DNA from 2 places in the Enterobacter sp. 4974935 genome. Region 2 is predicted to be linked to the other one. Evidence: predicted binding sites of a transcription regulator. Region 2 holds the regulator's gene; the other holds the start of a gene.
The links. Region 2 encodes LexA, which represses DNA repair genes until DNA is damaged. Its sites were predicted from a motif close to TNCTGTATGTACATACAGNA; they were not measured.

Region 1 (11,863 bases), 1.7 Mb from region 2:
GGTCCTGACCAACAAACGAGCCGACAAACTCATTGGCGGGTTTCGCCAGCAGCTCGTCCGGGCTGGCGCACTGAACAATACGCCCCTGACGGAAGACGGCAATACGGTCGCCCAGCTTCAGCGCTTCGTCAATATCGTGGCTCACCAGCATCACGGTCTTTTTCAGCTTGCGCTGCATCTCCAGGAACTGGTTCTGGATCACCTCACGGTTAATCGGGTCAACCGCGCCGAATGGTTCATCCATCAGCAGGACTGGAGGATCCGCTGCCAGCGCGCGGATGACGCCGATACGCTGCTGCTGACCGCCGGACATTTCGCGCGGATAGCGGTGAAGGAATTTATGTGGATCCATTGCCACCATATCCATCAGCTCCTCGGCACGGGATTTACAGCGCGCTTTGTCCCAGCCCAGCATGCGCGGCACGACGGTAATGTTCTCTTCGATAGTCATGTTCGGGAACAGGCCAATCTGCTGGATCACGTAGCCAATGTTGCGGCGCAGGGTCACGGTGTCCATCCCGCTGGTGTCTTCGCCGTTAATCAGGATCGTCCCGCTGCTTGGCGTAATGAGACGGTTAATCATCTTCAGGGTAGTGGTTTTTCCGCAGCCGGACGGGCCGAGCAGCACGCACATTTCCCCTTCAGGCACGTTCAGATTGACGTTGTCGACGGCCTTAAACGTCTGGCCGTGCTTCTGTGAAAATTGTTTGGTGAGGTTTTCCAGTTTTATCATTATCGAATCCCCTTCGGAGTCAGTACCACCTGCAAACGGTGCAGCAACCAGTCGAGCACAATCGCTAAAAGACAAATCATCAGCGCGCCCGCAATTAACATACGAATATCACTCCCGCCAATACCGTTAAGCAGCAGCAGGCCCAGACCGCCCGCGCCAATCACGGCAGCAATCGCCATGACGCCGATGTTCATCACCACGGCGGTGCGGATGCCGCCAAAAATGACCGGCAGCGCCATTGGGATTTCCACCCAGCGCAGACGCTGCCAGAAGGTCATGCCGATGCCGCGTCCCGCTTCGCGCAGGCCGGGTGGCAGGCTGTCGAGCGCCGTGTGGGTGTTGCGCACAATCGGCAGCAGTGAATAGAGGAACACCGCCGTAATCGCGGGCAGGGCGCCAATGCCCTGACCGATCAGCGAAAAGAGCGGGATCATCAGGCCGAAAAGCGCAATTGACGGGATGGTGAGCACAATGGTGGCAATCCCCAGCACCGGCGTTGCCAGCCATTTATGGCGGACAATTAAAATACCCAGCGGCACGCCAATAACAATCGCCAGGCCCACGGCGAGTGCCACCAGCCAGAGGTGTTGCAGCGTCAGGGTTAAGAGATAGTCCCAGTTGTCGAGAATATAGTGAATCGTCTCCATAGCGCCTCCTACAGCAACTGTTTGCTACGCAGGAAATCACGGGCGACCTGCTGCGGTGACTGATGGTCGATATCCACCTTTTTATTCAGTTCGGTGATAACGTCGTTGTTGAGCTGGGCTGAGAGGGTGTTCAGCGCCTCCTCCAGCCCCGGGTTAGCCTCCAGCGTGTCTTTTCGAACAACTGGCGTCACGGCGTAACTCGGGAAGAAGCCTTTATCGTCTTCCAGCACTTTAAGATCGAAGCCCTTCACGCGCCCGTCGGTGGTGTAGATCAGCCCGGCATCGACAAACCCGTCGCGCACCGCGTTATAGACCAGCCCCGGATCCATCTGGCGGATCTGCGGGCGGTCCAGCTCCATGTTGTAGGCCGCCTGCAACGGTTTCATCCCGTCGCTACGCCCGGCAAATTCCAGGTCAAGGCCCAGCAGCCAGTTGTTATCCGGATCGGTTTTACGGATCTGCTCAATCTTTGCCACCATCTCAGACATGGTATTGATATGTTCAGCCTCGGCGCGCTTGCGCTGCATGGCAAAGGCATAGGTATTGTTCATATCGGCAGGTTTAAGCCACACCAGACCGTGCTTTGCGTCGAGGCGTTTCACCGTCTCGTATGACTCCTGCGGCGACATGCGTTTGTTGATATGGTTGAAGATGATCAGCGACGTGCCGGTGTACTCCCAGGTCATATCAATCTGCTTGTTAATCATCGCGTTACGGGAAATCACCGTCGCAATATTAGTCTGCGGCTGCACCTGAAATCCTTTCTTTTGCAGATACTGTACGGTCATGGCCGAGAGAATGTGCTGCTCGGTAAAGCTCTTTGTTGCCAGGATCAGCGGCGCGGCGAGCGCCTGGCTGGTGAAGAGCGCGGCGGCGCACAGCGCCGTCAGGCCGGAAAACAGTCTCATAGAAGCTCCTTGTTATAATTATCGCGCCAGATGCGGGCTCAGTAGTCGACCCAGTGCCGCCAGCAGCGTATCCAGAATCAGGGCGAACAGGGCGGTGGCCGCCGCGCCCAGGATCAGCGTCGGGAAGTCATTCAGATAGATCCCCGGGAAAATCAGCTCGCCGTAGCTGCTGGCGCCAATCAGGAATGCCAGCGGTGCGGTACCGACGTTAATCGCAGTGGCAATGCGAATACCGGAAAGCATCACCGGCCAGGCGTTAGGAATTTCGACCTGATGCAGGCGCTGCCATTTGGTCATGCCGATGCCGTTTGCCGCTTCCAGCAACGACGCGGGAACAGAGCACAGCCCGGCATAGGTGTTACGCACAATTGGCAGCAAAGAAGCGAGAAAGAGGGCGATAATGGCCGGTTTATCACCGATGCCAATCACCACCATCGCCAGCGCCAGAACGGCCAGCGGCGGCAGGGTGTTGCCCACGTTAAAGATTTGCATCACGTATTCGGCGATACCCCGTGCCGCTGGACGGCTCAGCAGAATACCGCTTGGAATGCCCACCAGCAGGGCAAAGAACATTGATGAAAAGACCAGAATCAGGTGCTGTTGACCGAGGTAGAGCAGGTCAACCTGGCGCGCCTTAATCGTCTCCAGTCCAATTCCCCAGGTGAGGAGAGCGAGGACCACGATAATCGCGCCGACAAAAAGCAGCGAACGTTTAAGTAATGGGTGCATTGCGGTGTGTCTCCCTGTGCGCATGCGTTATAGCAACCACCTGTTGCGGTTGCCTGTTGTTATGCCATGTTTCGGCAGGGGTACTTCACCTATAGCAAGCGAAACGGAAGGGTTCCAGCAAAGGGGGTAAAACAGTAACCCTATGAAATTAGTGACAACCTGAGTTAAGCCTTATGGCGTAAGGGCTGTCAGTGGGAAGGCAGAATAGTCTTAAAGAAGCACGCCTCAAGTGACAACGTCACTTGAGGCGTGCTGATCACCCTATCGACTAAGCGCGGCGCGTACCTTTCGAACGCGCCACGAGATACGAACGATTGAAAAGGCGGCGATAAACACCAGCATCAGGCCCAGTGCCAGCATCGCGTGGAATCCAAACTCTCTGAAGAGGATCAGCCCCGCAATCCCGCCGGTAATAAACGAGAAAAGGGTGGTTAAATGGGTTTTGAGCTGGCTCTTTTGCGCGGCCGTGTCTTTGGAATAATCCCGGCGCAGCATGGCGACCATAACGGAGGCCAGCGAAATGCCGGCATCGGTCAGCGTGCCGGTAATGTGCGTGGATCTCACCCGACCGCCGGAAAGCTGAGTTGAGGTGGAGTTATGAATTCCCATCAAACCGCACAGGAAAAGAATAATCTCCTGATTCGTGGCGAAGGAGTGAAAATACATTTCATAAAGGGATACCCCGGCAAGTAATAGCCCTTCAACAAATAAAACCTGGCTGAATATCAGCCTGACGTTATGGATAATTCCCCAGATAACAATAATCCGCGCAACAATGGCCCCAGTGACAAACGACAGAATAATGGCGCCAAAAAAAAGAATATCACTGAGATCGGTGGAGGAAACTTCGCTGGATAACTGCGATGTATTACCCGTCATATGAGAGGGGAAAAAGCCGAACGCGCCCAGCGCAATGGCATTCAGCAGTCCCGCGGAGGTCGCCAGCCAGAGTGCAAGACGACGATCCTCCTGATGCGTTCGTTCTTTCTTTAATTTAATCAGCAAAGAATACCTCCAGTTTGAGCTTTGCCTGACTTCTCAAGCTAACAAAGCGATGTCGCCGACTGACCAGGATATTGCTTAATTATTATTTCAACGGGAGGTATTCGAGGTTTTGTAATTAAATAAAATAACCCTGTTAATATAATGCCTTATTGCAGATGCCACGAGCAGACTGACGGGCAAAAATACTGTCCCAGTGTGCATGCTCGCTGTAGCGGGATGGGATTTGATTCAGTGTAGACATAGGTGTCATTCACGACGATGAGAAGAGATGCCCCCGTGATTTCCGGGGGCTTAGAGTGTTATTTCAGACTGGTTTTGAAGAACTGCTCAAACTGCGCGAACGGGATTTTTCCTGCGACGTTATCGTAGAGATCAACATGGTTTGCACCGGGAACAATCACCAGCTCTTTCTCTTTGCTGCCGACGGCCTTGAACGCATCCTCCGCAATATAACGAGAGTGTGCGTTTTCACCGGTCACAATCAGCGTTGGGATAGTGATCTCCCCGGCATAGCTCAGCAGCGGCATATTCATAAAGGATAACGGCATGGTCGCAGTCCACGCGCCGGTGGAGTTTACGGAACGGGCATGGAAACCGCGCGGCATACGGTAGTAATCATAGAACTCTTTCAGTACCGGATGCGGATCGGTGGGCAGTGCTTCCGGCAGAATGCGCTCGGCCGCCGTCACCTTGCCATTCTCATCGACATTAATATCGTGGCCGCCATGGGCGAAAGTGCCGCTTTCAGCATCTTTCCAGCGCTGCGCGTTCAGATACTGAAACACGGCCCGACGATCGGCCGCTGAATAGCGATCTTTCCCGTTGCCCACGCCGTGACCCATCGCGCGGCTCATATCGTACATTACGCTGGTGGCGACCGCCTTCACGCGGGTATCCATGGATGCCGCGTTCAGCGCCATACCGCCCCAGCCGCAGATACCAAGAATGCCGATACGGTTACGGTCGACTTCTTTCTGTAACCCCAGGAAATCCACAGCGGCGCTAAAGTCTTCGGTGTTGATGTCAGGGGAGGCAACGTTACGCGGCTGGCCGCCACTTTCCCCCGTGTAGGATGGATCGAAGGCCAGGGCCACGAACCCCTGCTCAGCCAGAGTCTGGGCGTACAGACCGCTGGATTGTTCTTTAACCGCACCGAACGGCCCACTGACGGCTATCGCCGCCAATTTCTGGTCGCCGTGGTTCCTGGGAATGTACAGATCGCCCACCAGAGTGATCCCGTACCGGTTCTGGAACGTCACTTTGCGGTGGTTGACTTTATTGCTCTCGGCGAAGGTTTTATCCCAGGTTGTCACCATCGAAACGGGGGCGTTAGGATTTAGCGTTTCTGCATAACTCATTGTTGTCACTCCACTTAATGATGCGCATAACAGCAGCGCAACGGACAGTTTTTGGGTGAATGTCTTCATAAGAGGTACCGTGTGTTGTTGTAATGAGGCCATTATAGTTAGCAGAAATAGTGCTGATTAGAGGCCAAAAGCTGCTAGGATTAATATCATTTTGTTATGAATTGACGAGGCATGATGGCGAAGCGGGAAAACTATAATGAACTGTATCTCTTTATCCAGGTGGTGCGGGAGGGAAGCTTCACGGCAGCCGCACAGCGGCTCGGGCTGGCGCAATCCGGGATCAGCCGATCGGTTCGCGAGCTGGAAGAGCGGCTGGGCGTGCAGCTTCTGGTGCGTACTACGCGCAAGCTGTCGCTGACACACGCCGGGGAACAGCTTTACCAGACCGCCGGTTCCGCCTTTGATGCGCTTGATACCGGGTTGACCAGACTGGCGCATTACCGCCAGACGCCGTCCGGCACGGTGCGCATTAATGCCAGCCAGCACGCCATCGAGAAATGTCTGCTGCCAAAGCTCGCTATCTTCAAACAGCGTTACCCGGATATCCGTCTGGAATTGATGAATGAGAGCCGGTTCGTGGATATCATTGCCGAGCGATTCGACGCGGGCGTCCGGCTGGGACCGGAGGTGGGACAAGGAATGATTGCGGTGCGCATCACGCCCGATATGGAGATGGCTGTGGTTGCCGCCCCGGCGCATTTTCGGCGCTATGGTTTCCCGCAGACGCCCGCCGATCTGGATGCTCATCCCTGCATTGCCTACCAGTTTGCCGACGGTAACCACTATCAATGGGAGCTTGTTCAGGACGGGAAGCGAGTTACGCACCGGCCTGAGGGGCAATGGGCCTTTTCCGACAGCTACATGGAGGCCGAAGCGGCCCGGCTGGAACTCGGGCTGGCCTATGTCCCGGTTGAGCTGGTGTCTGACGATCTGGAGCGTGGCACGCTTATACGCGTCTTACAGCGCTACAGCCTGCGGATGGACGGGCTTTACCTCTATTACCCGCACCGCAACGTGTCCCCGGCGCTGAGAGCGGTTATTGATACGTTGAAAATTTAAGGCAGCCTCTGCTCGACGGTCTATACAGCTCCTGGGTTTGTGGTACGCTACTATTTTATATAGCGCTGCTTAATTAAGGCAAAGAAATGACAAAAATAACGCCAGAATATACGGCTGTAAACTTATCGAGTTGGGCAAGGAAAGAACATTTTGAAGTCTTTCAGAGCTTTGCTCAATGCACGATTAACCAAACGGTTCAGCTGGATATCACTGCGCTGCTGAAACATATCAAACAGGTTGGCTGGAAATTTTATCCTTCGATTATTTCCCTTATTTCGACAGTCGTTAACCGCCATTCTGAGTTCCGTATGGCTATGAAGGATAATGAGCTTGTAATATGGAATGAGGTGCATCCCAGCTATACCCTTTTCCATAAAGAGACGGAGACGTTTTCATCATTATGGAGTCACTTCGACGGGAATATTCATCACTTTCAGAACGTTTATGCAGAAGACGTTTCTCGCTATGGTGATAATCTTGCCTACTGGCCCAAAGAAGAGTACCGGGAAAATATATTCTTCATATCGGATATTCCGTGGGTCAGTTTTACCAGTTTTAATATCAACGTGGCTAACATGCAGAACTTTTTTGCGCCCATGTTCACGTTTGGAAAATACTTTAACCAGGATGGAAAAGTCTTGTTGCCTTTCGCCGTTCAGGTTCATCATTCTGTCTGTGATGGTTTCCATGTGGCCAGACTAATCAACGAGTTGCAAGAGTTGTGTGATAATTTACCGCACTATTAAGCCGCGAGCCGTTTCCGGCCCGCGGCAGCAGGACAGGTGATGAGTCGTTCTGACGATCAGGCGGCTTTGACGGCCCGGATTTTTTTGCTGCTATCCGCCTCTGGCGCTGTTTTATCCGTTGCAGCATTGAGCTCGGGAAGCTTGCTGGTACGCAGGATATGCTGCACGGACTCTTTCTGCTCGGCAAGATACAGACCAAGGTTTTCCGCCTGCGTTTCATCCATCTGCATTCCGCTTTGCAGCAGCCAGTCGGTGAACGCTTCTGCCATGTCGAGCAGTTTGTCGTGAGCGTCAGCCTCTTTCTTACTGGCAAAAGTCATTTTCTCTTCACCTTTTCTTACGACCACGAATTTTGTTTCAACAGCCATTTTGCACCTCCAGTACTGTAATTATATACAGTATAGCAGTTCCGGATCTGCGTTGCAGCAAAAATGTCCGAACCTGGCTTACACAACGGATGTACAAGCCAGGAGCTGTTATCGGTACAGCGTTTTTTCTGCAATCGGGATCAGCAAAGTGGACTGCCATTCTGCCAGCGTCAGCTGGGCAAGTTTACCCAGCGCCGTGTAGAACGGATGGGCCGCGTTTTCAACGAATACGCTAAGGAAACGCGTGCTCCACGGCAGCAGATGCCAGGCCATAAGCTGGTCGCGTTCTGTGTCGCGACCGTTCTCGGCAAGCCATGCCGCCAGCATCAGCAACGTTCCGAAGTGATCTTCCGGCTCATTCTGCTGCATCTCAAAGGCGATATGGTTTTCACGCATCCACTGGCGCAATGCAAGGGTCGAATCGCCAAACAGCACGGACTCGCGATCGAGCCAGACGGAGCCCCACGGGGGGGCGGGCAGGGCATACGGGCCAATAAACAGACGCTGCCAGGCGTCTTTCAACGCTTCGTCCGACGGGTTCTTAAACATACTGGCCACGGGCTGCAGGCTTTCCTGCGCCAGCGGCCAGTCCTGCACCCAGTCACCTGCGGTCAGGGCACTCACCAGCGGTGCGGTCTGCTCGCTGTCAGGGGCAAAATAAAACAGCGCGCCCAGTACCCGGGCGCTGAACGCGAACGTTTCGCGGTGTGAGACGTCATTCATTACAACTTTCCTTACTTGTGCGCGGGGGTAGCCCGCGCACCTGTGTTAACCTGCAATTGCTAACCCAGCGGTCATATGCAAACCATAAAATAGCCCACGGCCAATCATTTCACCCACAGCCACCAGCACGAAACCTGCAAACAGGCCGAGCGTTTTCGGTTCCTGACGACGAATAAGTGGACAGATCCAGCAGCCTAAACCCGCCGCCAGCAGCGCGATGCGCCATACCTGAAGCGAACCATAATCCGGCAGCAGGGCGTTAGCCTGCTGGATAGAACTCTGGATCGTCCCCAGCGTATTGCTTTGCAACACGACGACCGCCACGCAGGCGATGAGTGCCAGTACGCTGACAGACGCGGCAAGGGTACCTTTGTATGTCACGTTTGCGACCCGCAGAAGCAGCGCGGCCAGCATCGGGCCAGTAAGAGCCATCGTCAGGAAGAAGGCCAACGTGGTGTAGCCCGTATACCAGGTCGGAACGGTATCGATCTGATAGACCCGGGTCATCGCCCAGACAAAAACGACACCCAGGAGCTGGCTGACAACCAGCCAGATTTTGCCCAGAGCTGGGGGCATTTTACCGATAACCGACACCAGCCACCAGAAACCGCCCACGGCAAAGAAGATCGAACCCGCCGCGATCTCATTACTCAGCGCTGACGCTCCCACGCGGTTAAGCGAGTTGAAGGCGCGCAGCGGGGAGCCAAGATGCAGTACCGAGGCCATAAACCCAATACCCATTACCAGCCAGAGAAAAAACAGGCTGCGCACGATGCGTATTCTGGCCTTGTCATCACCTTCATTCAGCCAGGCGAAGCCCATCACGATTAATGCGCCAGCCACGCACTGCCCGAAAACGGTGAAGATCACCAGCGGCCATTCATGCCATCCACTTCCCATCTCACACCTCCTTCGGGTTTGCCAGGTAGCCGGTGGTGTCACCCGTCGGACGGCTGTTGGCGTTAGGTTTAATCACAATACTCGGCTTCGTGAAGTGCGCAGACGGCAGCGGCGCGACCGCAGCAAGCTGACCGTGTTTTTTACGCAGCTCTTCAATCGGGCCAAAGTCCAGCGCGCGCAGCGGGCAGGACTCGACGCAGATGGGCTTTTTGCCGTCCGCCACGCGGCTGTGGCAGCCGTCGCACTTGGTCATGTGGCCTTTAGCCGCGTTATACTGCGGCGCACCGTACGGGCAGGCCATGTGGCAGTAGCGACAGCCGATGCAGACATCCTCGTTCACCACCACAAAACCGTCGTCTCGCTTGTGCATTGCCCCGCTCGGGCAGACCTTGGTGCAGGCCGGATCTTCGCAGTGGTTGCAGGCAATCGACAGGTAATAGGCGAAGACGTTCTGATGCCAGACGCCGTTATCCTCCTGCCAGTCGCCGCCCGCGTATTCATAAATACGACGGAAGCTGACGTCCGGGGTCAGATCTTTGTAATCCTTGCAGGCCAGCTCGCAGGTTTTACACCCGGTGCAGCGGCTGGAATCAATAAAAAATCCATACTGGGTTGTCATCGGTTAATCCTTATGCCTTCTCGATCTGCACCAGGTTCGTGTGCTGCGGATTGCCTTTCGCCAGCGGTGACGGGCGGTGTGTGGTCAGGGTATTGATGCAGGAGCCGTGATCGACACGATCGCCGTTCATGTTGGCGTCATGCCAGGCGCCCTGGCCCATCGCGCTCACACCAGGCATGATGCGCGGGGTGACTTTGGCGGCAATGCGCACTTCGCCGCGATCGTTAAACACGCGCACCGTGTCACCGTTTTTAATGCCGCGCTTCTCGGCGTCTACAGGGTTAAGCCACACCTCCTGGCGACAGGCGGCCTGGAGCACATCCACGTTGCCGTAGCTGGAGTGGGTACGGGCTTTAAAGTGGAAACCGAACAGTTGCAGCGGGAATTTGCTGCGCTCGGGCGCGTCCCAACCTTCAAAGGTTGAGGTATAGACTGGCAGCGGGGTGATGGTTTCGTCTTTTTGCAGTTCCCAGGTTGCCGCAATAATCGCCAGCTTGCTGGAGTAGATCTCGATTTTCCCGGACGGGGTTTTGAGCGGATTGGCATCCGGATCGTCACGGAATTTTTTATAGGCCACAAAATGTCCATTTGGATCTTTGCGCTTATAAATACCCATTTTTTTCAGCGCGTCGTAGGACGGCAGCAGCGGATCTTTGGCAACCATTTTGGCGTAAAGGTAGCGCAGCCACTGCTCCTGCGTACGGCCTTCGGTGAATTTCTGATAGACATCCGGTCCGAGACGTTTCGCTACTTCGCTCATGATCCAGTAGATGGGTTTGCGCTCAAACTTCGGGGCGGTTACCGGCTGGAGGAAAATCAGGTATCCCATGTTGCCGGCGTAATCGTTGGGGATGATATCTTCCTGCTCAACGGTCATCAGGTCCGGCAGGACAATATCGGCATACTTCGCGGACGAGGTCATGAAGTTGTCGATAACGACGATCGTTTCGCACTTACTCTCATCCTGCAAAATGTCGTGAGTTTTGTTGATATCAGAGTGCTGGTTGATGATGGTATTACCCGCATAGTTCCAGATGAACTTGATCGGCACATCCAGCTTATCCTTACCGCGTACGCCGTCGCGCAGGGCGGTCATCTCCGGTCCACGCACGATGGCATCCGTCCAGCTGAAGCAGGAGATTTGCGTTTTCACAGGATTTTCCGGCAGCGGCATCCGTTCGATGGTGATGGTGTAGGTCGATTCGCGCGCGCCGCTGTTGCCGCCGTTAATGCCGACGTTGCCGGTCAGGATCGGCAGCATGGCGATGGCGCGGGATGTCTGCTCGCCGTTGGCCTGACGCTGCGGGCCCCAACCCTGGCAAATGTAGGCCGGTTTTGCCGAACCGATTTCACGGGCCAGCTTAATGATGCGATCGGCAGGAATGCCTGTAATGCGCGACGCCCATTCCGGGGTTTTCGCAGTTTTGTCATCACCCTGGCCGAGAATATAGGCTTTGTAATGACCATTAGCCGGTGCGCCTTCCGGCAGGGTTTTTTCGTCATAACCTACGCAGTATTTATCGAGGAAGGGCTGATCGACGAGGTTTTCATTAATCAGCACCCACGCAATACCTGCCACCAGTGCGGCATCGGTGCCCGGACGAATCGGGATCCACTCGTCTTCGCGGCCTGCGGCGGTGTCGGTGTAGCGCGGATCGATAACGATCATCTGTGCGTTAGAGCGTTCGCGTGCCTGTTCAAGGTAGTAAGTGATCCCGCCGCCGCTCATGCGCGTTTCTGCCGGATTATTGCCGAACATCACCACCAGTTTGGTGTTTTCGATATCTGATGTACTGTTGCCGTCGTTGCTGCCGTAGGTGTAGGGCATTGCGCAGGCGATCTGCGCGGTGCTGTAGGTGCCGTAGTGGCTGAGGAAGCCGCCGTAGCAGTTCATCAGGCGTGCCACCAGCGAGGCGTAAGGGGAGGAGCGGGTGATATTGCCGCCGACAATTCCGGAGGAGTAGTTAATGTAGACCGCTTCGTTGCCGTATTTTTCGACCACGCTTTTCAGGCTCGCGGCGATGGTGTCCAGCGCTTCTTCCCAGGTGATACGTTCAAA
Region 2 (11,863 bases):
GCACCGACGCCAACGTACTGGGAGGTGTCTTCGCTTTTAAAGCCCTTGGTTTCGGTCAGATCGCCATCTGCGGTCAGCGTGACCAGATCGTTGTGCCAGGCGGCCCCGGCAGTGACCAGCGGACGGATCTGATAGGTGTCTTTATAACTCACCACCTCTCCTGTGCGCCCGTTGCGAATTCGGATATCTTTGGTATCGATATCGCGCGACATCAGGTTTTGCCCGCTCACGCCGACCGTCCAGTTTTCACCGAAATCAGCAGCAATACCGGCATCGACGTTGAAGCCAGTGTCGTCGGTACGGTAGCGGCTGTCGTTCCACTTATTACTGTCGTAATCGTAGATTGAGGTAGTGTAGTTATAGAGCCAGGTTTTTTGCAGCTTCGGCGTGACGCCAACGGAAACCGGAACGCCGCCAAGATCGAACTGACGGGCTACCGCAATACCGTAGTCGGACACAATCGCCGCCCGGCCAGACGCCGTAGAGTTAAGGTTTTTGGTGATCTGATCGGAACCGTTTAGCGCGGCATCCAGCGCCACACCGGCAGCCACCGCATCGCTTCGTTGTATGCCGCGCAGATAATCAATGTCCTGCTGATCGATTGAAGAGCTGACGCGGCCATGTGCATAGCCTTTTGCCATAAAGGCCACGGAAAGGACATCGTTAGGGATACTGACGGCAATCCCCGCCCCTGCGGTGGCGTGTGCGGTTTTGCCTTTCAGGTAGTCCAGCTCATCAGCGAGATCTTTCGCTGCGCCCTGGAACTGATTGATCGAACCTAATGGATCCGTGATGATATCAATGGGGGTCAGACTATCAACCACGTCCTTGTAATGATTGATTTTATCGTTAATGGTATCAATCTCGTCCTGAAGATTGTCTTCATCGGTCACCTGCACGCCAACGGACGGCAAAATGACCGTCACATCATCCTCGGGCTTAGATTTTGCCAGTAACGCGGGGTTGATTAACGCCCCGCTGCCATAGCTCCCTGCCGCGACACCCGTTCCGCCCATTGCGTCGCTACGCGCTTCCGTCCAGGTAATGGCTGCTCCCGCCTGATTTGCCATAAAAAAGGAGACAGCAATGCTAACCATCGAAAATTTAAAATGTTTTTTCACAGTGTGCTCGTAAATAGTTTGTTATTAGTTAACCCTGTCTGTTATCACCCAAACAGGAACGAACTATTGCTGTGAATAAGTACAAAAAGACCCGCTATTTCCCTAAGTTAAATTCCATCCCGGCCTGTTCTAATGTGTGACGACCATCAATATTTATAGAAGAGGAAATTATTTTCGCCCAGGTTTTCCATCGTGCGGGCCAAAAAACTGAGGCGGATGGTCTACCCAGTGGTCTTCGCGCGTCACGGCATACACCGGATTGAGGGGATAGTAGATGCGGTTATGTTTTTTATTAGCCTCACCCACCACCAGTAAGCGCACCTCTTCATCGGTGTTGTTGATAAAGGTATGGCATACCCCCGTGCCGGCAGGAAATCCCACGCTGTCTCCGGGTTCAAGCTTCCACAGATAACCATTGATCCAGGCCTCAGGGTAACCCTCCAGAACGTAAACAAACTCCTCTTCGTCGCTTTCCGCATGCGGATAAGAAGTACGGCGTCCGGGCGGCAGCCGTTCATGGTGAATACCAATGCGGCCGAGACCCAGCTTGCGGGCCAGCGGCGCGCCAATAGAAAACCGTTCATTGCTGTCCGGATACGTTGCGTCATCGGCGCCTTCCACGTCCCGCCAGTGCCGAATACAATCAGGTCTTTTCATCATGCGATCTCCCGATTTGCGATGCGTCAGGTATAGCACAGCCCGGCGGATCTCGGTGTTTTTAGCAGAACATGATAAAGTGAGGGTTTTCACCCCTTACCACATCCGAGGTGCCCGATGGACAAGTCCACAAAAGAGCTGTTAGCGCAAGCTGAAAAGCTCTGTGCGCAACGCAATGTGCGCCTGACCCCGCAGCGCCTTGAGGTACTGCGTCTGATGAGCCTGCAACAGGGTGCCATCAGCGCTTACGATCTGCTCGACCTGCTGCGTGAAAGCGAGCCGCAGGCAAAACCGCCGACCGTCTATCGGGCGCTGGATTTTCTGCTGGAGCAAGGGTTTGTGCATAAAGTGGAATCAACAAACAGCTATGTGCTGTGCCATCTTTTTGACCAGCCTACTCACACGTCCGCCATGTTTATCTGCGATCGCTGTGGCGTGGTGAAGGAAGAGTGTGCGGAAGGTGTGGAAGATATTATGCATACGCTGGCAGCCAGAATGGGCTTTGCGCTGCGCCATAACGTGATCGAAGCCCACGGCTTATGTTCTGCCTGCGTGGAGGTGGAGTCATGCCGTCATCAGGATGCCTGTCAGCACGATCACTCTATCCTGGTGAAGAAAAAGCCGCGTTAAGGCCAAAGAAAACGGCGGCTCAGAGCCGCCCTTGGGGATAGTGCCGGTTACCAGCGGTAGTCGTTACGGGTTTCCCAGTCTTTGACTTCGTTTTCCGCCTGATCTTTTTCATAACCGTAGCGCTCCTGGATTTTACCTACCAGCTGATCGCGCTTACCTTCAATGACGGTCATATCGTCATCTGTCAGCTTACCCCACTGTTCTTTCGCTTTACCTTTGAATTGCTTCCAGTTGCCGCCGATTTCGTCTTTATTCATAATCGTGTCCTCGTGTTAAGCGTCTATGAGTGTCGTCCGCTTCGTTCTATTCTGCTGGACGTGATTATTATTGTAGTTAAGGATTCGGCATTTATTTTTATATTCGGAATCTTTAACCGTTACGATATATCGTGCGGGGCTGGAAACCAGGTATTGTTTCGCCAGTGACGACGCCAGATAACGGCCAGCGAAAGGCCACGCAGTGAGAGAAACACCGCCAGCGCGAGCCACAGACCATGATTGCCGAGATACGGCAAGGTCAGCAGCGTCAGGCCGAACCCCGCCGCAGCGACGGCCATGCTGTTGCGCATCTCCGCCCCTCGCGTCGCACCAATAAACATGCCGTCCAGCAAATAGCACCACACGCCCACCACCGGTAATACTACCTGCCAGAGGATGTAGCGATCGGCCAGCTCACGTAGCGCGGGCAACGAGGTGAGAAGCGCGACAATATGCCCACCAAAACAGGCGTAAACCAGAGCAAAGACCAGCGCCACCAGACCCGCCTGACGACAGGCAGCACGCCAGACTTCGCGTAACTGGCCGCTTTCACGCGCGCCATAAGCCTGCCCTGAATGCGCCTCGACGGCGTAAGCAAAACCATCCAGCGCGTAAGCGGTAAAGGTCAGTAACGTCATGAGCACTGCGTTGACGGCGACGATCTCAGGCCCAAGACGGGCACCAAAAACGGTTAATGCGCCGAAGCAGAGTTGCAGCAGGAGCGAACGGAGCATGATGTCGCGATTAAGCGCCAGCAGCTTACGCATATTGCCGCGCCAGGCCGATTTCAGCAGATCCAGGGTGATACCGCGCATCGCCAGCACGCGCCAGACCATCCCCAAACCGATCAGCAGCGTCCCGTACTCGGCAATTGCCGTAGCCAGCGCCGCGCCCCGGACGTTCATGTGCAGTCCCATCACCAGCCAGAGATCGAGCACAATGTTAAGCAGGTTGCCCACCACCAGCAGGATCACTGGCGCGCGGGCGTACTGCACGCCCAGCAGCCAGCCCAGAAGGACCAGGTTTGCCAGTGAAGCGGGCGCGCTGAGCCAGCGAATTTCGAGGAACCGCCGGGCTTGTTCCAGTACGGCATCGCTGCCGCCTACAATATGGAGCGCAAGATCAATCAGTGGCGTACGCAACAGAACGATTAACGCGCCAGCACCGAACGCCAGAATGAGCGGCTGAACCAGCGCACGCGCCAGACGCAGGGGATCTTTTGCACCATACGCCTGGGCCGTCAGGCCTGTCGTACTCATGCGCAGAAAAAGTAGCAGCATAAAGAGGAAGCTGGTCGCCGTTGCGCCGATCGCGACGCCGCCGAGATAAATCGGCGAATCGAGATGCCCGATAACTGCCGTATCCACCAGCCCCAGCAGAGGAACGGTAATATTGGAAAAAATCATCGGTAGCGCAAGACGCCACAACGCCTTATCGGCAGAAGTTAGCAATGCCATGGAAATTACCGGAATCAGAAAACAGGCCAGGCTGTAGAGGAACTACAGCCTGTCAGGAAGAGATTACAGCCATTCACCGTTGCGGATAACGCCGACCGCCAGCCCTTCAATAGAGAAGCTCTGCTCGCGGAGATCCACCACAATCGGGGAGAATTCATTGTTTTCAGGCAGAAGCTGCACGGTATTGCCTTGTTTTTTCAGGCGCTTAACCGTCACTTCATCATCAATGCGCGCCACCACGACTTGCCCGTTACGCACGTCCTGGGTTTTGTGTACCGCCAGCAGATCGCCATCCAGAATACCGATATCTTTCATGGACATTCCGCTAACGCGCAGCAGGAAATCGGCGCTCGGCTTGAACATGCCTGGGTCAACCTGATAGTGCCCTTCGATGTGCTGCTGCGCCAGCAGAGGTTCACCTGCGGCTACGCGACCCACCAGCGGAATACCGCTCTCTTCTTCCACCAGCAGACGGATGCCGCGTGAGGCGCCGGAAACAATCTCAATCACGCCCTTACGCGCAAGCGCCTTAAGGTGCTCTTCGGCAGCATTAGGAGAACGGAAGCCCAGACGCTGCGCAATTTCTGCACGCGTGGGTGGCATACCCGTCTGGCCGATATGATCCCGAATGAGATCAAACACCTCTTGCTGCCTGGTCGTTAACGCTTTCATACCGCCCCCTGGGTGTATATACAGTTATGCTGTGAGTATATACAGTCAAAGGCGATTTTGGAACCAAAAACTGCACAAAAAACCAGGGACTTAATTATTCCTCGAGGCTCATCGGAAATGCGACCAAAGTAGCGTGACCCAAGTGATCGCCGCCGTGATAATCGACAGCAGTACGGCAGCGGAACCCATGTCTTTCGCCCGGCCAGACAGTTCATGGAATTCCGACCCGATTCGGTCAACAACGGCCTCAATAGCGCTATTCAGAATTTCCACTATCATCACCAGAAGGACAGATCCGATGAGCAGTACGCGGGTGATAGCATCAACATCAAGGAAGCAGGCGATGACAACGGCAACGATTTCGGCAACCGCTTCCTGGCGGAAAGCGGCTTCATTAACCCATGCGGCGCGGAAACCTTTCCATGAATAACCGGCAGCTTTAATGATTCGAGTTAACCCAGTGGTATTATTGGCCATTAAAAGAACCTTTTATGATAAATAGCGTCAGTAACTAAAGCCGCAGCGCGTTTTGCTGCGACCTGAAGTATGACGGGTAACAACAGAAATTTTGCGCGCTTTCTGTTATCCTTGCGCCGCAATTGCATTATTAACCAGAGGCTTTACATCGTTTATGTCCGGCTGGCCACGAATTTACTACAAATTACTTAATTTACCATTAAGCGTACTGGTAAAAAGTAAGTCTATCCCAGCAGAACCTGCGCTGGAATTAGGGCTCGATACGTCGCGCCCTATTATGTACGTTTTGCCTTATAACTCGAAGGCAGACCTGCTAACGCTTCGCGCTCAATGTCTGGCGCACGATTTACCTGACCCGCTTGAACCGCTGGAAGTCGACGGTACGCTGCTGCCGCGCTACGTGTTCATCCATGGCGGACCGCGCGTGTTCACCTATTACACGCCGAAAGAAGAGTCCATTAAGCTGTTCCATGATTACCTCGATCTGCACCGCAGCAACCCCGATCTGGACGTGCAGATGGTGCCGGTGTCGGTGATGTTTGGCCGTCGTCCGGGGCGTGAAAAAGGGGAAGAGAACCCGCCGCTGCGTATGCTCAACGGCATTCAGAAATTCTTCGCCGTCTCATGGCTGGGACGCGACAGCTTTGTTCGCTTCTCGCCTTCCGTTTCACTGCGCCGCATGGCGGATGAACACGGTACTGACAAAATCATTGCGCAAAAGCTGGCGCGCGTTGCGCGTATGCACTTTGCACGTCAGCGTCTGGCGGCCGTTGGGCCACGTCTCCCGGCGCGTCAGGATCTGTTTAACAAGCTGCTGGCTTCCAAAGCGATTGCCCGTGCCGTAGAAGACGAAGCGCGCAGCAAGAAGATTTCGCACGAGAAAGCGCAGCAGAACGCAATCGCGCTGATGGAAGAGATCGCCGCAAACTTCTCCTACGAGATGATTCGTCTCTCTGACCGTATCCTCGGTTTCACGTGGAACCGCCTCTATCAGGGGATTAACGTCCACAACGCCGAGCGCGTGCGTCAGTTAGCGCATGACGGCCACGAGATTGTCTATGTGCCCTGCCACCGCAGCCACATGGACTACCTGCTGCTCTCTTACGTGCTCTATCACCAGGGCCTGGTGCCGCCGCATATTGCTGCCGGTATCAACCTGAACTTCTGGCCAGCAGGTCCGATTTTCCGCCGTCTGGGTGCGTTCTTCATTCGTCGTACCTTCAAGGGTAACAAGCTCTACTCCACCGTCTTCAGGGAGTATCTGGGCGAGCTGTTCAGCCGCGGTTATTCCGTGGAGTACTTTGTTGAAGGCGGTCGCTCCCGTACCGGTCGTCTGCTCGATCCGAAGACCGGCACGCTGTCGATGACCATTCAGGCCATGCTGCGTGGCGGTACGCGTCCTATCACGCTGGTGCCTATTTACATCGGTTATGAACACGTGATGGAAGTGGGCACCTACGCGAAAGAGCTGCGCGGTGCGACCAAAGAGAAAGAGAGTCTGCCGCAGATGCTGCGTGGTCTGAGTAAATTGCGCAACCTCGGTCAGGGCTACGTGAACTTTGGCGAGCCCCTGCCCCTGATGACATATCTGAACCATCATGTTCCGGAGTGGCGCGAGTCTATTGATCCTATCGAAGCGGTACGTCCGGCCTGGCTGACGCCAACGGTCAACGGCATTGCATCCGAGCTGATGGTACGCATCAACAATGCTGGTGCGGCAAACGCCATGAACCTGTGTTGTACCGCGCTTCTGGCCTCTCGCCAGCGTTCACTGACTCGCGAGCAGCTGACCGAGCAGATTGATTGCTATCTGGATATCATGCGCAACGTGCCGTATTCCGTGGATTCGACCGTGCCGTCTGCCACCGCCAGCGAATTGATCGATCACGCGTTGCAGATGAACAAGTTCGAAGTCGAGAAAGATACGATTGGTGACATCATCATTCTGCCGCGCGAGCAGGCCGTGCTGATGACCTACTACCGTAATAACATCACGCACATGCTGATGCTGCCGTCACTGATGGCAGCCATTATTACCCAGCACCGCCGTATTTCGCGTCAGGAGCTGCTGCGCCATATTCAGGCCATCTATCCGATGCTGAAAGCGGAGCTGTTCCTGCGCTGGAGTAAGGATGAGCTGGCGGCAGAGCTCGATAAAATGTCCGCAGAGATGCGTCGTCAGGGGCTGATTACCATCAGTGATGACGAACTGCATATCAATCCGTCACGTTCCCGAACCTTGCAGCTCCTGGCTTCCGGTGCGCGTGAGACGTTGCAGCGCTACGCCATTACCTTCTGGTTATTGAGTGCTAACCCGTCAATCAACCGCGGTACGCTGGAAAAAGAGAGTCGGACGCTGGCCCAGCGCCTGTCCGTTCTGCATGGCATTAACGCCCCGGAATTCTTCGACAAAGCGGTATTCAGCTCCCTGGTGCTGACGCTGCGCGACGAAGGTTACATTAGCGATACGGGCGATGCTGAGCCGGAAGAGACGATGAAGGTTTACCAGATGCTGGCAGAGCTGATTACCGCGGATGTGCGTTTAACGATTGAGAGTTCGACGCAGGGCGAGTGATGTTAAAGCCGGGTGGCGCTAACGCTTACCCGGCCTACATATTCTGCTAAATCGTAGGCCGGGTAAGGCGAAGCCGCCACCCGGTTTTTTTATGACCAGTAACTCATCGCCAGCCCCATAAACAGCACCAGCCCGACGTAGTTATTATTCAGAAACGCTTTAAAGCAGGCTTCACGCTCGCGCTTCACGATCAGCTTCTGCTGATACGCAAACAGCAGACCCGCCACCAGCACGGACCAGTAAAACTCCCAGTTCAGCCCGTTCAGGCGACCAATCGCCACCATCAGCGCCAGCACCGACACCTGCAATATGCCGATGATCAGTTTGTCGTGACGGCCAAACAGGATCGCCGTCGATTTGATGCCAATCTTGAGATCGTCATCGCGATCGACCATCGCGTATTGGGTATCGTACGCAACGGCCCAGAGAATATTCGCCAGGAACATCAGCCAGCAGCTGAGCGGAACGGACTCGCTGACCGCGGCAAACGCCATGGGAATCGACCAGCCAAATGCCGCACCCAATACCACCTGCGGCAGATGGGTGTATCGCTTCATAAATGGGTAGACCCAGGCCAGCGCCAGAGCAGCGACGGACAGCAGAATGGTCATGGTGTTAAGGGTTAACACCAGCATGAAAGAGAGAAGCACCAGCACCACAAACAGGATGCGCGCCTCTTTCCCGGTCACCTGACCGCTCGGCAAAGGACGATTCGCGGTGCGCTTAACATGTCCATCAAATTTCCGGTCAGCATAGTCGTTGACCACACAGCCCGCAGCGCGCATCAGCCAGACACCCGCCACAAACACCGCCAGGATCCACAGCGGCGGTACGCCCGGCGTGGCAACCCACAGCGCCCATAAGGTCGGCCACAGCAGCAGCAGCGCGCCAATGGGTTTATCAGTACGCATCAGGCGGTGATAGGCCAGCAGCTTATTCTGCGTCAGACTCCACTCCATTTTTTCTCCCTCTTAGTACAACGGCGATGCAGGCAAAAAGAGTTCCGTCAGTATTAACGGCTTGCCACTCAAACGAAGGCGGGAACGGCGCCCCCACAAATCGGCATCGCAACCAATTTCAATAAAATCACGGGTCAGTTCAGACGAGGTGAACAGATATCGCCCCAGCGGCGTTTTGCCGAGGCGTTGCAGTGCAAGCTCCGGCCCGGAAAGTGTAGACTCAGGAACCACCGTTCGCCCGGCAAGCCACGGCTCGCCATCCGCACAGAGTAAAATTTCACGCAGCCAGTAGCGTTCTTCCTGCGGCAGCAGCGGCAGCTCGCTGGCAATCGCTTCAGCCGAGACAAAACCTTCCTGAATCATCGTCACCGTGACCGTTTTACCCTGTTGCTCAAAACGTTTTGTCATGGAATCTTCCAGCAACAGCCAGTCCAGTTGCTCCGGGTCAAGCGCGGGTATTTGGTCGAAATAGCGTAGCGCACGCAGCTGCGTTAGCGCGGGGTGTGACATGCCAGACTCTCCGATACATAACGTAAAAGCATTGTATCGCAGATTGGCAAAATGAGGACGGACAAACAGAATTTAACGATCACTATCGCAACAAAGGTGCAACTTAGCCAAAAAAAGTGCGCCCGCGAAGGCGCACCAAACGACTAACAAAATCAGCACTGTGGGGAGACGGTTACCCCTTGCCTTTTACACTGCTGATAAAGGTGGAACGGGCAGTGGTTGAACCTAAACGCTCGGCTTCATCAAGCAGTTTCAGCGCTTTATCGACATCGCCGTTTTTAACTGCCTGCTTGATGGCGTTGTTAAAGTAAGTTTCAGTATCGTTAAGCACCGGCTCGGCTTTTTTCGCCGGGGCCGGGGCTGCGGCTGGTGCTGCGGCTGGCGCGGCATACACAGGCGCGGCAGTATTACCCACCGTTACCGGACCCGGGCCAGATGAGCCAAACAGTGGGCCTACGAGTACGCTGGAGCTGCTGTTGGTTTTCACCTTCAGCTTAAGCAGGCCGTCGGTGGTATGGCGCGCAATCGGATCGGGAATATCGGGAATGGCGTTACCAACCCCTTTGGCATAGGCTTTTGCCGGATCGAGCAGAGTGGTGGTTTGCTGCAAATCTTTTTCAGTGGTGAAGACCAGTACGTAGAGCTTTTGCTGCCCGAGCGCCGGGGTCAGACGCATTACCCCTTCCAGGCGGTCCGCGCTCATTACACCCGGCTCTTGATAGGTAAAATAGCTGCTGGGGAAATAGGCGGAAGGCGTCATGTTCTGATCGAGGATCAGAACGTTCGGCGCAAAAACGCTGGTCTGTTTGTTAACTTCACTGGATAAAGTCAACGTTAGCTCACCGATATTAGCCGGTACGCTATAGGCGGCTACCGGCCCGGTAATGCCAGCCACATTGAGCTGTTGGCCACCCGTCGCAAGCTGTGTGCTCTGCGTTTTGGACTGATCCACCGGCGTCCAGGTTAATTGCTGTAGAGCGGCTGTCGGAATGGCAGGCGCTGCGCTGGTATTCTGCGGTACATAATTGACGTCAGCGAGCGTGACGCCAGGCACACAGGCCAGCAGACCCGCTGACAGGCACAGCGCGACGAGATTTTTCTTCATTTTCATTGTTATCACCTCAGAAAGCGTAAGCACTGCGGTGGCCAGGCAATAGCGCGCAGTACCTCAGGAATTGAGGGGCTCTCGCCCCCCAGATTACATCGTCAGATCAGGATGCGGTTACCACCAGATTTCCATCTGGGCGCCGAAGGAGAACTCATCGTCATCGCCGCGGCTGGTAGAGAATCGACCGTTACCGGTGGAGTCAGAGATCGCATAACGGGTGGCATCGCCGTTACCGTTCTTCGCGTAGCCCCATTTCTCATCCCACTTCGCGTAGGTTGCGAAGACACGGATGGCCGGACGAGACCAGATGCTGTCGCCAGCCTGCCACTGTTGCGCCAGGGTGATTTTGTACTGGCTGTTGCGATCGCCGGTTTCCTGGGATTTGACGTTGTCGTAGCCCACTTCCAGCAGGGTGCTCATGATTGGCGTCCATTTGTACATCGGACGTACACCCACGGTCCACCAGTCACTCCCCTGGTTATCATCCATGTCGAGTTTCTGGTACATACCGACATACATCAGGTCCCACTTGTCGGCCAGGGTGATTGCACCGTGGTCCAGGATGCGCCAGAGGCTGCCGTTGTTGTTAATCACATCGTTGGCGTAATTGGTCGTCGTGCCATCAGGATTCGTGATGGTAAAGCTGGAAGAACCATAGGAACCCTGGCTCAGACCTTTACCCTGCGTGGTCATTGAGTCCATCGCATACTGCAGCACAAACTTGTTGTAGCCTTTCAGCATGCTCTGGGTATGTTCAGCGGTGAACATCCAGCCATCTTTCGACGCGCCGTCGGCAAGATCATAGCCGTCGGTCGTGTTCGCGCGGCCATAATCCACACCCAGTTCCAGCACGCCGTCCGGGTTAGTTTCCAGGCCCGCTAAACGCACGTCAAATACGTCGTTCGCGGTATCTTTGGTACGGTCATAGATGTTCTGGCTGCTGAAGGCATAAGAACCGCCAGCTTCCTGGGAACGCGTCGCTGCCAGAGACAGTTTACCGAAGCCCAGATCGATGTTTTCAATACCGGCACCAGGACCAGAGATATCCCAGTAGTAGAAGTCGATCATGTGTACGTCATGACGCTGATAGAAGCGCTTACCGGCCCAGATGGTAGAGCCAGGCAGCCATTCAATCAGGTTTTTACCCTGCACGTTAGCTTCACGGAACGCCGGATCGGTACCTTCCCAGTCATTCTGCTGTGCCACGGAGTACGCTACGTTGGTGTCGAAATAGAAGCTCTTGTCGCCTTCTTTCCACACTTCCTGGCCCAGTTTCAGTTCGGCGTAGGTTTCACATTCGTTACCAAGACGGTATTTACTTTGTGCGCCTGTTGCCTGGAAACATTGTTGTTCACCGCCACTACCCGTCCAGCCGATACCAGAACGAGCATAACCATGGAAATCCACTGCCAGTGCCTGAGCAGACATTACGCCCGCTGC

Region 1: the regulator LexA is predicted to act here: its motif matches at 7,576-7,595, upstream of AC4OVS_RS12165 (YebG family protein).

The regions. Positions count from the first base shown of each region.
Region 1 covers NZ_JBZWGT010000003.1:2,296,541-2,308,403, reverse strand. The annotation lists gene osmV (osmoprotectant ABC transporter ATP-binding protein OsmV) at 1-733, opposite strand, end outside; gene osmW (osmoprotectant ABC transporter permease OsmW) at 733-1,380, opposite strand; gene osmX (osmoprotectant ABC transporter substrate-binding protein OsmX) at 1,389-2,288, opposite strand; gene osmY (osmoprotectant ABC transporter permease OsmY) at 2,307-3,017, opposite strand; gene AC4OVS_RS12185 (YoaK family protein) at 3,279-4,022, opposite strand; gene AC4OVS_RS12180 (alpha/beta hydrolase) at 4,322-5,449, opposite strand; gene AC4OVS_RS12175 (LysR family transcriptional regulator) at 5,564-6,448, shown strand; gene catA (type A chloramphenicol O-acetyltransferase) at 6,535-7,194, shown strand; gene AC4OVS_RS12165 (YebG family protein) at 7,251-7,562, opposite strand; gene dmsD (Tat proofreading chaperone DmsD) at 7,671-8,285, opposite strand; gene AC4OVS_RS12155 (dimethyl sulfoxide reductase anchor subunit family protein) at 8,331-9,185, opposite strand; gene AC4OVS_RS12150 (DMSO/selenate family reductase complex B subunit) at 9,187-9,804, opposite strand; gene ynfE (selenate/tellurate reductase subunit YnfE) at 9,815-11,863, opposite strand, start outside.
Region 2 covers NZ_JBZWGT010000003.1:4,039,839-4,051,701, forward strand. The annotation lists gene AC4OVS_RS20565 (conjugal transfer protein TraF) at 1-1,097, opposite strand, end outside; gene AC4OVS_RS20570 (cupin domain-containing protein) at 1,290-1,778, opposite strand; gene zur (zinc uptake transcriptional repressor Zur) at 1,896-2,408, shown strand; gene AC4OVS_RS20580 (CsbD family protein) at 2,456-2,665, opposite strand; gene dinF (MATE family efflux transporter DinF) at 2,785-4,122, opposite strand; gene lexA (transcriptional repressor LexA) at 4,186-4,794, opposite strand; gene AC4OVS_RS20595 (diacylglycerol kinase) at 4,903-5,271, opposite strand; gene plsB (glycerol-3-phosphate 1-O-acyltransferase PlsB) at 5,426-7,846, shown strand; gene ubiA (4-hydroxybenzoate octaprenyltransferase) at 7,936-8,805, opposite strand; gene ubiC (chorismate lyase) at 8,818-9,315, opposite strand; gene malM (maltose operon protein MalM) at 9,488-10,426, opposite strand; gene AC4OVS_RS20620 (maltoporin) at 10,538-11,863, opposite strand, start outside.